DNA from 4 places in the Nonomuraea sp. NPDC003804 genome. Region 4 is predicted to be linked to each of the others. Evidence: predicted binding sites of a transcription regulator. Region 4 holds the regulator's gene; each other region holds the start of a gene.
The links. The regulator LexA, encoded in region 4, represses DNA repair genes until DNA is damaged. The targets are predictions, from matches to a motif close to TCGAACANNTGTTCGA.
Positions count from the first base shown of each region.

Region 1: recA (recombinase RecA) is a predicted target of LexA. The motif match lies at 1,286-1,301, and genes of this name have one in related genera.
Region 2: ruvC (crossover junction endodeoxyribonuclease RuvC) is a predicted target of LexA. The motif match lies at 1,332-1,347, and genes of this name have one in related genera.
Region 3: ABZX22_RS18255 (SAV_6107 family HEPN domain-containing protein) is a predicted target of LexA. The motif match lies at 541-556, and genes of this name have one in related genera.

Region 1 covers NZ_JBEXMT010000004.1:156,275-158,471, reverse strand. Annotated here, with positions in the region: gene ABZX22_RS06940 (VOC family protein) at 1-147, shown strand, start outside; gene ABZX22_RS06935 (DUF3046 domain-containing protein) at 391-585, shown strand; gene ABZX22_RS06930 (hypothetical protein) at 897-1,187, opposite strand; gene recA (recombinase RecA) at 1,414-2,197, shown strand, end outside.
Region 2 covers NZ_JBEXMT010000016.1:57,142-59,338, forward strand. Annotated here, with positions in the region: gene ruvB (Holliday junction branch migration DNA helicase RuvB) at 1-120, opposite strand, end outside; gene ruvA (Holliday junction branch migration protein RuvA) at 167-787, opposite strand; gene ruvC (crossover junction endodeoxyribonuclease RuvC) at 784-1,311, opposite strand; gene ABZX22_RS22410 (GNAT family N-acetyltransferase) at 1,442-2,197, opposite strand, start outside.
Region 3 covers NZ_JBEXMT010000012.1:48,670-50,866, forward strand. Annotated here, with positions in the region: gene ABZX22_RS18255 (SAV_6107 family HEPN domain-containing protein) at 813-1,259, shown strand; gene ABZX22_RS18260 (MerR family transcriptional regulator) at 1,459-1,842, opposite strand; gene ABZX22_RS18265 (MBL fold metallo-hydrolase) at 1,925-2,197, shown strand, end outside.
Region 4 covers NZ_JBEXMT010000028.1:138,242-140,438, reverse strand. Annotated here, with positions in the region: gene lexA (transcriptional repressor LexA) at 667-1,374, shown strand; gene ABZX22_RS32900 (aminotransferase class I/II-fold pyridoxal phosphate-dependent enzyme) at 1,938-2,197, shown strand, end outside.

The DNA of each region.
Region 1 (2,197 bases), on a different contig from region 4:
GAACGGTTGCGCGGCAAGCTGGAGATGGCCGGCGTGCCGCACCAGATCGAGAGCGGCGCCTCCATCTATTTCAGGGACCCCGACGGCGCCCGACTGGAACTGCTCGCCGACCATCTGGGGGAGATGTACGGCTCGCGCGTGCTGTAGCCGCTACCTCCGTGACGCCCTGCGGGTGCGCGGCGCACCCTCACGGGGTTCGGCCCTCAGACCGGCGTGCCGCTCGGCGCGCTCGGCCTTCTCCTTCTGTACGGCGAGCCGCTGCTGCAGGAGCAGGGCGCGGCGTCGCTCCCGATGTGACCTGGCATCGATTGACGGCTTGGGAGCCGCTTTGGAGGATTTCGCCATACGGTCTGTCCTACCCAGTGCGGGGCGGGTTCCATACTGGGGAGCATGCGTCTGACCGAGTTCTGGAGAAGGATGCGGGCCCACTTCGGCGACGTCTACGCCGAGTCGTGGGCCAGGGACTACGTGCTCGCCCCGCTGGGCGGGCGCACGGTCGAGCAGGCACTGGCCCAGGGCGAGAGCGCCAAGGACGTCTGGCGCGCGGTGTGCCAGGTGGAGAACGTCGACGGCAAGCTGCGCTGACCGCCGGGGAGGAACGGTGCACACCTGCTCGTGCTGTACGGCGGGGCCGCGGCTCGTGGTCTTCACCGGAGGCCCGCTCACGGGAGCGCTCGACCGGGCCGCGGCCGACGGCCTGCGAACACCGTGGCGGGCCTGCGGGCCTCGTTCGTCGGGTGACAGGCGCGTGCGGTGTCCGCCGGGCGGCTCGCGCGTGCCGTAGCGGTGGGGGTCGCTCGGCTGGGTCGCGCGGGCCGTAGAGGTGCGGGTTCTCGGCTTGTGCCGTACCGGTCGGGGGCGCTTCTCCGGCTCGCGCTTGCCGTACCCGGTCCGGGTCACTCGTCGGTCAGGCAGGTGTGGAGCGCCTCCGCCGTACCGGCGGGATCGTCGGCGTGGCCCTGGCCGCCCGGCGACCACAGGAAGACCCACGCGGCGGCGGACGGGGTCGCGAAGATGATGGTCTGACGGCCCGTGCGCGGATGCCACACCCACAGCACCGGGTCGTCGCCGCCGATCATGCGCCCCACGAGCCCGCAGCCGGGGAGCAACGCCGCGAGCGCCTCCAGGTGGGTGCGCCGCTGCCCGGTGTACGTGCTCGTCACGTCGCCGCCTCTCGACCTTTCCAACAGGATCTCCCCAGGTCAGCGGCCATGGCAACCGGCCCGGCGGATTGTCAGGGAATGTCGGCCGGGCACGGTGGGTGGCCGGCGTGTTCGAGGCGCGATCGAACAGCCGTTCGGCTACCATGAGAAGCGCCGGCCACGGTGCCTCGCGCGTCCGGCGGAAAATTGTCGGTCCCACCGCGTAGCTTTCACTCGACCGACCACACCACGACCCTCCCGGGGAGTTCCCATGGCTATCAACGACCGCGAGAAGGCCCTTGAGACTGCCCTCGCACAGATCGAGCGGCAGTTCGGCAAGGGCTCCGTCATGCGCCTCGGCGATGACGCCAGGGCTCCCATCGAGGTTGTCCCGACCGGTTCGATCGCGCTCGACGTCGCGCTCGGCATCGGTGGTTTCCCCCGCGGCCGCATCATCGAGGTCTACGGTCCCGAGTCCAGCGGTAAGACCACGGTGGCGCTGCACGCGGTGGCCAACGCCCAGCGGGCCGGCGGCATCGCCGCGTTCATCGACGCCGAGCACGCCCTCGACCCCGAATACGCCAAGAAGCTCGGCGTCGACACCGACGCGCTGCTCGTCTCCCAGCCCGACACGGGTGAGCAGGCGCTGGAGATCGCCGACATGCTGATCCGCTCGGGCGCCGTCGACATCATCGTCATCGACTCGGTCGCCGCCCTGGTGCCCAAGGCCGAGATCGAGGGCGAGATGGGCGACAGCCACGTCGGTCTCCAGGCCCGTCTGATGTCCCAGGCGCTGCGCAAGGTCGCGGGCGCGCTCAACAGCACCGGCACCACCGCCATCTTCATCAACCAGCTGCGCGAGAAGATCGGTGTCATGTTCGGCTCGCCCGAGACCACGACCGGTGGTAAGGCGCTGAAGTTCTACGCCTCGGTCCGCCTCGACATCCGGCGCATCGAGACGCTCAAGGACGGCACGGAGGCGGTCGGCAACCGCACCCGCGTCAAGGTCGTCAAGAACAAGATGGCGCCGCCCTTCCGCGTCGCCGACTTCGACA
Region 2 (2,197 bases), on a different contig from region 4:
CTGCTCGCGCACGCGCGCCTGGCCGATGAAGTCGGCCAGGCGCTTGGGCCGCAGCGCCGCCTCGATCTGCAGCTCGTCGCCCTCGGCGTCGGGCGAGACCAGGTCACGTTCGATGCTCATGCCCTCTCCCCGCCGCCGGGGCGCCCGCTTCCCGCCACCGCCTGCCTCATCGGACGCTCAGCGCCCTGAGCGCCGCCTTGAGCAGCACCGCCACCTGCGGCTGCCGGCCCGCGGCCACCTCGGCGTCGGCCTGCGGACCCACCAGCGCGATCGCCTCGTCGGCGTCCCTGGTGGAGTAGCCGAGGCCGACCAGACCCGAGTGGACCTGCTCGCGCCACAACGGCAGGGCGGCGTCGCCGTTGAGCGCGGCGTTGACCGCCTCCTCGGGCGTGCCGAGCTTGTCCTTCAACTCCAGCACGATGCGCTGGGCGCCCTTCTGGCCGATGCCGGGGATCCGGGTCAGCGCCTTGAGGTCGGCCGAGGCGACCGCGACGCGCAGCGAGTTGGGCGTGTGGACGGCCAGCATGGCCAGGGCCAGCTTCGGGCCCACGCCACTGGCCGTCTGGACGAGCTCGAAGACCGTGCGCTCGTCGTCGGTGGCGAAGCCGTACAGGGTGAGCGACTCCTCCCTGACGACCAGCGAGGTGGCCAGCCGGCCGGGCTCGCCGACCCGCAGGGTGGCCAGCGTGCCGGGTGTGCAGTGCACCAGCACACCCACCCCGCCGACCTCGATCACCGCCGAGTCGGGCGCGACGGCCGCCACGACCCCGGAAACCGACGCGATCACAGCGCACGTCCTCTCGATGCCTTGGCCAGCGCCTCGGCCAGTCTGTTCTGGGTGCCGCCGCGCCACACGTGGCAGATGGCCAGGGCGAGGGCGTCGGCCGCGTCGGCGGGCTTGGGCATCTCCGCCAGCCGCAGCAGCCTGGTGACCATGGTGCCGATCTGCTTCTTGTCGGCGGTGCCGCTGCCGGTGATGGCGGCCTTGACCTCCGAGGGCGTGTGCAGCGCCACCGGCAGGCCGCGCCTGGCGGCGCACAGTACGGCGATGCCCGCCGCCTGCGCGGTGCCCATCACGGTGCGGACGTTGTGCTGGGCGAAGACGCGCTCGACGGCCACCGCGTCGGGCCGCACGTCGTCGAGCCACTGCTCGATGCCGCGCTCGATGCCGACGAGCCTGGCGCCGAGCTCGTCGTCGGCGGAGCTGCGCACCACGCCGACGGCGACGAGCTTGAGCTGCGCGCCCGGGCGGCCCTCGACGGCCCCGAGGCCGCATCTGGTCAGCCCTGGGTCGACGCCCATCACCCGCACGGCCCGCCCTCCATTCGCTGCCGAACATCTGTTCGGCAGCGAACTCTACCCTGGTTGGGCGGGCGGCGCACGGCGAACACGCCTCGCTCCACGGCGCCGCCCCCGGCGGGCGCGGGCCTGCGCCGGACGATCAGAAGTAGTCGATCATGTACGGCGTGCCGGCGAACGCCGCGTCCAGCGCCTCGTCGAACTCCTCCGGGCCGGACAGCAGGCCGGCCGGGCGCAGCGTCGAGGTCGGGATCCCGGCGTACAGCGCCGACAGGCCGTTGACGGTGAAGCGCGGCCCCCGCCCCGTGGCGGTGCCGGCCGTACCGGAGCCGCCGGAGATCTCCAGCCGCCACGTGCCGCTGTTGGCGGGGCGCTCGGGGTCGTCGACCGTGATCACGGCGTGCGCCGAGACCACCGACGGGAAGCCGCGCCTGGCGATCGCCTCGGCCACGTCCACGACGCGGAACATCCACCTCGTCTGCTTGACCTGCTCCTTGGCCCGCTCGCGCACCAGCCACAGCACGGGGTCGTTCGGCGCGACCACGGCGGTGACCTTCTTGGCGATCGAGGAGGAGGTGCCGACCATGGCCCACAGCGCGCGGGCGGTCGCCTCCGAGCCGGCGACGAGGTTGTCGACGGCGATGTCGCCCCCGTCCCATCGGTAGGCGACGAACCCGTCGTCGGCCAGGTAGCGGAAGTCGTCATCCTCGTCGAGGTAGCGCCGCCAGGCGGCCTCGTCCCAGCAGATGGGCCCGCTGGCGCGGTTGGCGGCGTGGACGCGGCCGAGGATGGCGATCACCTCGGCGACGTCGTCGGGCCCCATCCTGCGCAGCTTGACCTGCTCGGCCGGGCCGATGGTGCGCAGCGCCTCGGGAGCGAGGGTCACCGCGTTCTCGGC
Region 3 (2,197 bases), on a different contig from region 4:
CGCGCCGATCTGTGGGCGCCCTTCGCGAGTTCGTCGCGCCGACCGGTCATCGCCCTGTGGGCGCCGTCGTACCGGCGACCCGAGGAGCCCTTCGACGTCATCGCCGCACCGATGTGGGGAAGTCCCATAGGTGGTGCCATCGCCGCGGCGATGCGCGGAGACCCGCAGGTGGTGGCGCCGCCGTGCCGAGGCGCAGGAGTCCTCGGGCGGCATCGCCCGCGTCTCTCGGCGGCCCCTCCAGCGGCCTCTTGGCGTACTTCCAGCGATCTCCCGACGATCCCTCCCGGCCTCTTGGCGTGCCTCCAGCGATCTCTTGGCGGTCGCCTCCGGGGCCTCTTGGCGTACCTTCGGCGATCTCTCGACGATCCCTCCCGGCCTCTTGGCGCGCCTCCAGCGATCTCTTCGCGTCCCTCAGGGGCCTCTTGGCGGTCCTCGTGCGGCATCGCCCGGTGTTCCGATCGCTCCGCGTGTCGCGCTCGCCCCGCAGGTCAGGCCCCATGATCGAACCTGTGTTCGCCAATCGGTTGACATTCAAGGTCATCGAAATTATGTTCGACGGAGTGACGTGAGACTCGCGGCTCGCGTCGAAGAACCTGGTCGCGGGCTCCCGCCACCCCCATGCGGGGCCCGCGGTCGGGTTCCACGGGCGAAAGGCTCGTCGTCGGCGGAGACGAGCGGGCGCGCCTTGACCGGACGGGGAGAGGGGAAGCTCCTCGTCCGGTCGCCCGGCGGAAATGTCGGTGGCGTCTGCGAGTGTTGGCTCCACCGACGGAGACGCCGGGAGCCGCCACGACCCCTCAAAGGAGGCTGGCATGACGACAAGGCTCAGCGACACGCACGGGCCCCGACTGTCGCCCGCAGTCAGGGCGCACCTCACCGAGTCACGCACCTGCTTGGCCGACGCCGTGACGGCCCGTACCCCCGCCACCCGCTACGTCGCCGCCCACCTCGCCGCTCTGCGCGCGGCGGCGGCGATCCTGGCCGCCCGGCCCCGTCCGATGGAAGGGCGCAGGCGCCGGCTGCGCAGTGCCTGGGAGCTGTTGCCCGAGGTTGAGCCCAGGCTCGCCGAGTGGGCCGCCTACTTCTCCGTCAGCGCCGCCAAGCGCGCGGCCGCGGAGGCGGGCATGGTGCGCGGCGTGACCCTCGCCGACGCCGACGAGCTCCTGGCCGAGGCCGAGACGTTCGTGTCCATGGTCGAGGAGATCCTCGGCGTCGCCGGGCAGCCCGCCCTTCCCGTCAGCGTCCCGCTGGCGGGCTGAGGGCCGCACACCCGGTCTCAGTCGCGGCTGGTCGCGTCATTCTCGTCGGTGGGAGGATGAACGCCCAGCCGGCCGTCCGGCTCGATCCCTCCGCGAGCCGGACCTCCCCCTTCCACCCCACGCGTTCACGCCCGCTCCCGCTCTCCGTGCGCTCGTCCTCCCGCACACAGTGGTCTCCGGTGTCATGAGGCGCTGAGCGTCATCCGGTCCCGCGCACCATCTGCTTGAACTCAGGGCAGGCGACGAGCGGGTCGTGCGTGCACGAGGCCGCGTGGCGCAGGCTGTTACGCATCCGGGTGAGCTGCGCGATCCGGTCGTCCAGTTCGCGCGCCTTCTCGGCGATCCGGTCGCGCAGTGCCTCGTCGGACGGCTTGGCGTCCAGCAACCGGCCGATCTCGCCCAGGGAGAACCCCGCGCTCCTCGCGCAGGCGATCAACGCCAGCCGGTGGAGCGTGTCCGGCTCGTACGCGCGCCTAAGCCCGTTGCGCCCGGTCGCCCTGATGAGCCCCTTGCGCTCGTAGAACCGCAGCGCCGAGGCCGCCAGCCCCGACCGCTGGGCCACCTCGCCGATGTCGAGCAGCATTCTTCGCACCCCTTGACTTGAACTGCGCTTCAAGTCGCAGTCTAGGGGCATGACGAAAGTTCACCATCTGAACCTTGCCTCCATGCGCACCGTCGAACCCACCTGCGACGGGCTCGCCCCCGCCCCCGCCGTCAGCCACGCCCTGCTGGTCGAGACGGACGCCCACGGTCTCGTCCTGGTCGAGACGGGCCTCGGCGTCGACTCGGTCGAACAGCCGGAGGAGGTTCTCGACCCGGAGTGGGTGGAGCTGGTCGCCCCGAGCCTCGACAGGGGCGAGACCGCGCTCCGCCGGATCGCCGACCTCGGCCACGATCCCGCCGACGTGCGCCACATCGTGCTCACCCACCTCGACGTC
Region 4 (2,197 bases):
CACTGCGCCCCGTCCCGCCCGATCGGCCGTCTGCGCGCGTCTTCCGCTCTCGCCTGCCGTTCATTGCCGCCCCCGTATCTGTGCCGTCGTCTGCCGGGCCGGGCGCACCCTCCCGCACACCCGGCCCCGCCACCCCCTGGTCGCGGACGACCCGCAACCGCCCGCCTCCTACCCCGCGTGGTCCCGTGGACCGTCCGCCCGATGCCCCTCGCGACCCGGCAAACCGTCCACCCCCAGCCTCGCGCGGCCCCGCGGGCCGTCCGCCGATCTGCTTGTCCTGGCCTGCCGTACCACGGGGTGGAGGGACCAGTCGGAGGCGCCGGTCTCCTGGTACGGCAGGGCGTCCGCGCTCCTCCCTGGTGATGTCGGCGATGAGGGTGAGTTGCTCGTCTTGGCCGGTCGAATCTGTCGTCGTGGTCGCCCGCACTGATGACCTCCCGCCACCGTCGACCCAAGGAAAAGGTCAAACAAAGATCAGTGAATCGAACACGGTGTCGATCGAACTCCCGTACGATGTTGTACACCACGTCACCGACGATTTCGAGGAAGACTCGAACAATTGTTTGAAGTTGATCTCCATCGGCGGTACGGTCGCTGTGTGCGACATGAAGACCACGGACCGGAAGGGTGGGCCGGTGAGGCAGGCCGCCGGGCGAGGAGGAGAGCATGAGCGAGCCGAATGACGGCAACGGCGTCAGCGACCTTGCGGTCCGCCGTCGCGACTCACTGGGCCTGACGCCCAGGCAACGCAAGATCCTTGAGGTGATTCGCGACTCCGTCCAGCAGCGCGGCTATCCGCCGTCCATGCGTGAGATCGGCGAGGCCGTGCAGCTGACCAGCACGTCCAGCGTGTCTCACCAGCTGACCGCGTTGCAGCGCAAGGGCTACCTGAGGCGTGACCCGCACCGCCCTCGCGCCCTTGAGGTGAGGCTGCCGGGTGAGCCCGTGCTGTGGGTCGACCCCGATGCCAGCGAGGTCGAGTCGCAGGTGAGCAGGCCGACGGCCGCCTACGTTCCCCTGGTCGGTCGCATCGCCGCCGGTGGCCCCATCCTCGCCGAGGAAAGTGTCGAAGACGTCTTCGCGCTGCCCAAGCAGCTCGTCGGCGAGGGCACCCTCTTCCTCCTCCAGGTCGCGGGTGACTCGATGATCGAGGCAGCGATCGCTGACGGCGACTGGGTGGTCGTACGGCAGCAGCCGGTGGCCGAGAGCGGTGACATCGTGGCAGCCATGATCGACGGCGAGGCGACGGTGAAGACGTTCAAGCGCAAGGACGGCCACGTCTGGCTGGTGCCGCACAACGCCAACTACGACCCGATCCCCGGCGACGAGGCCAGCGTCCTCGGCAAGGTCGTCGCAGTTCTGCGCCGCCTCTGACCGCATCTCGCCGCTCGATCGGCCCTCACCTTTCCCGAGGGTCGATCGAGCCGGCGTAGCCCTGGCCGAAAGGACCGGCGCAGCCCTGCCCAGTCCGGACTGCCGTGTCGCCTGCGTGTCCGTCGCTTCCGCACGCCGACGCCCGGAAAGGCTTGTCGCCTGGCTGTACGCCGCCTCCGCATGCCGACGACCACGCGCAGATGCCAGCTCCTACCCGCGAGCTACGCCTTCGGGCGGAACGTCACCCGACCCGCGACCGACGTTACGCACGGAGCAGCGACCCGACCGGCGGCCCACTCGTGCACGTCGGCGGCCGGATGCCGACGGGCCGGGCGGAGCCGTGCCCATTGAGGGGCGCGCGTCCGAACCCCAGCCCACAGTTCGGGGAACGGACTGGCCATCTCTTCACGGTTTAGTGCGGGGCTCTTCGAGGAACCCCGCTACCCGGACTCGGGCGCGAGCTGGTCGCGCAGTACCCTCCGACGCCCGGCGACACCGATGCGTTCAATTTCCGGCAATCCCGGCCCATCGGACATTTCCCGAGCCTGGGTGACACTGATCGGGTGGACGATTTCTTCCCCCCGCCCGCCAAGGACGGCCTGAAATGGGCGAGCGCCGGTCCCGATGTCATCGCCTGCTGGATCGCCGACATGGACTTCGCCACCGCTCCCCCGATCGTCGAGGCACTCCAGCGGCGTGCCCGCGGGGACCTCGGCTACCCCACCTGGGCCGCCGACCCGCAGGCCGGACCGCTGGCGGAGACCTTCGCCGAGCGCATGCTCACCCGGTACGGCTGGCCCGCCGACCCGGCAGCCGTCCGTAC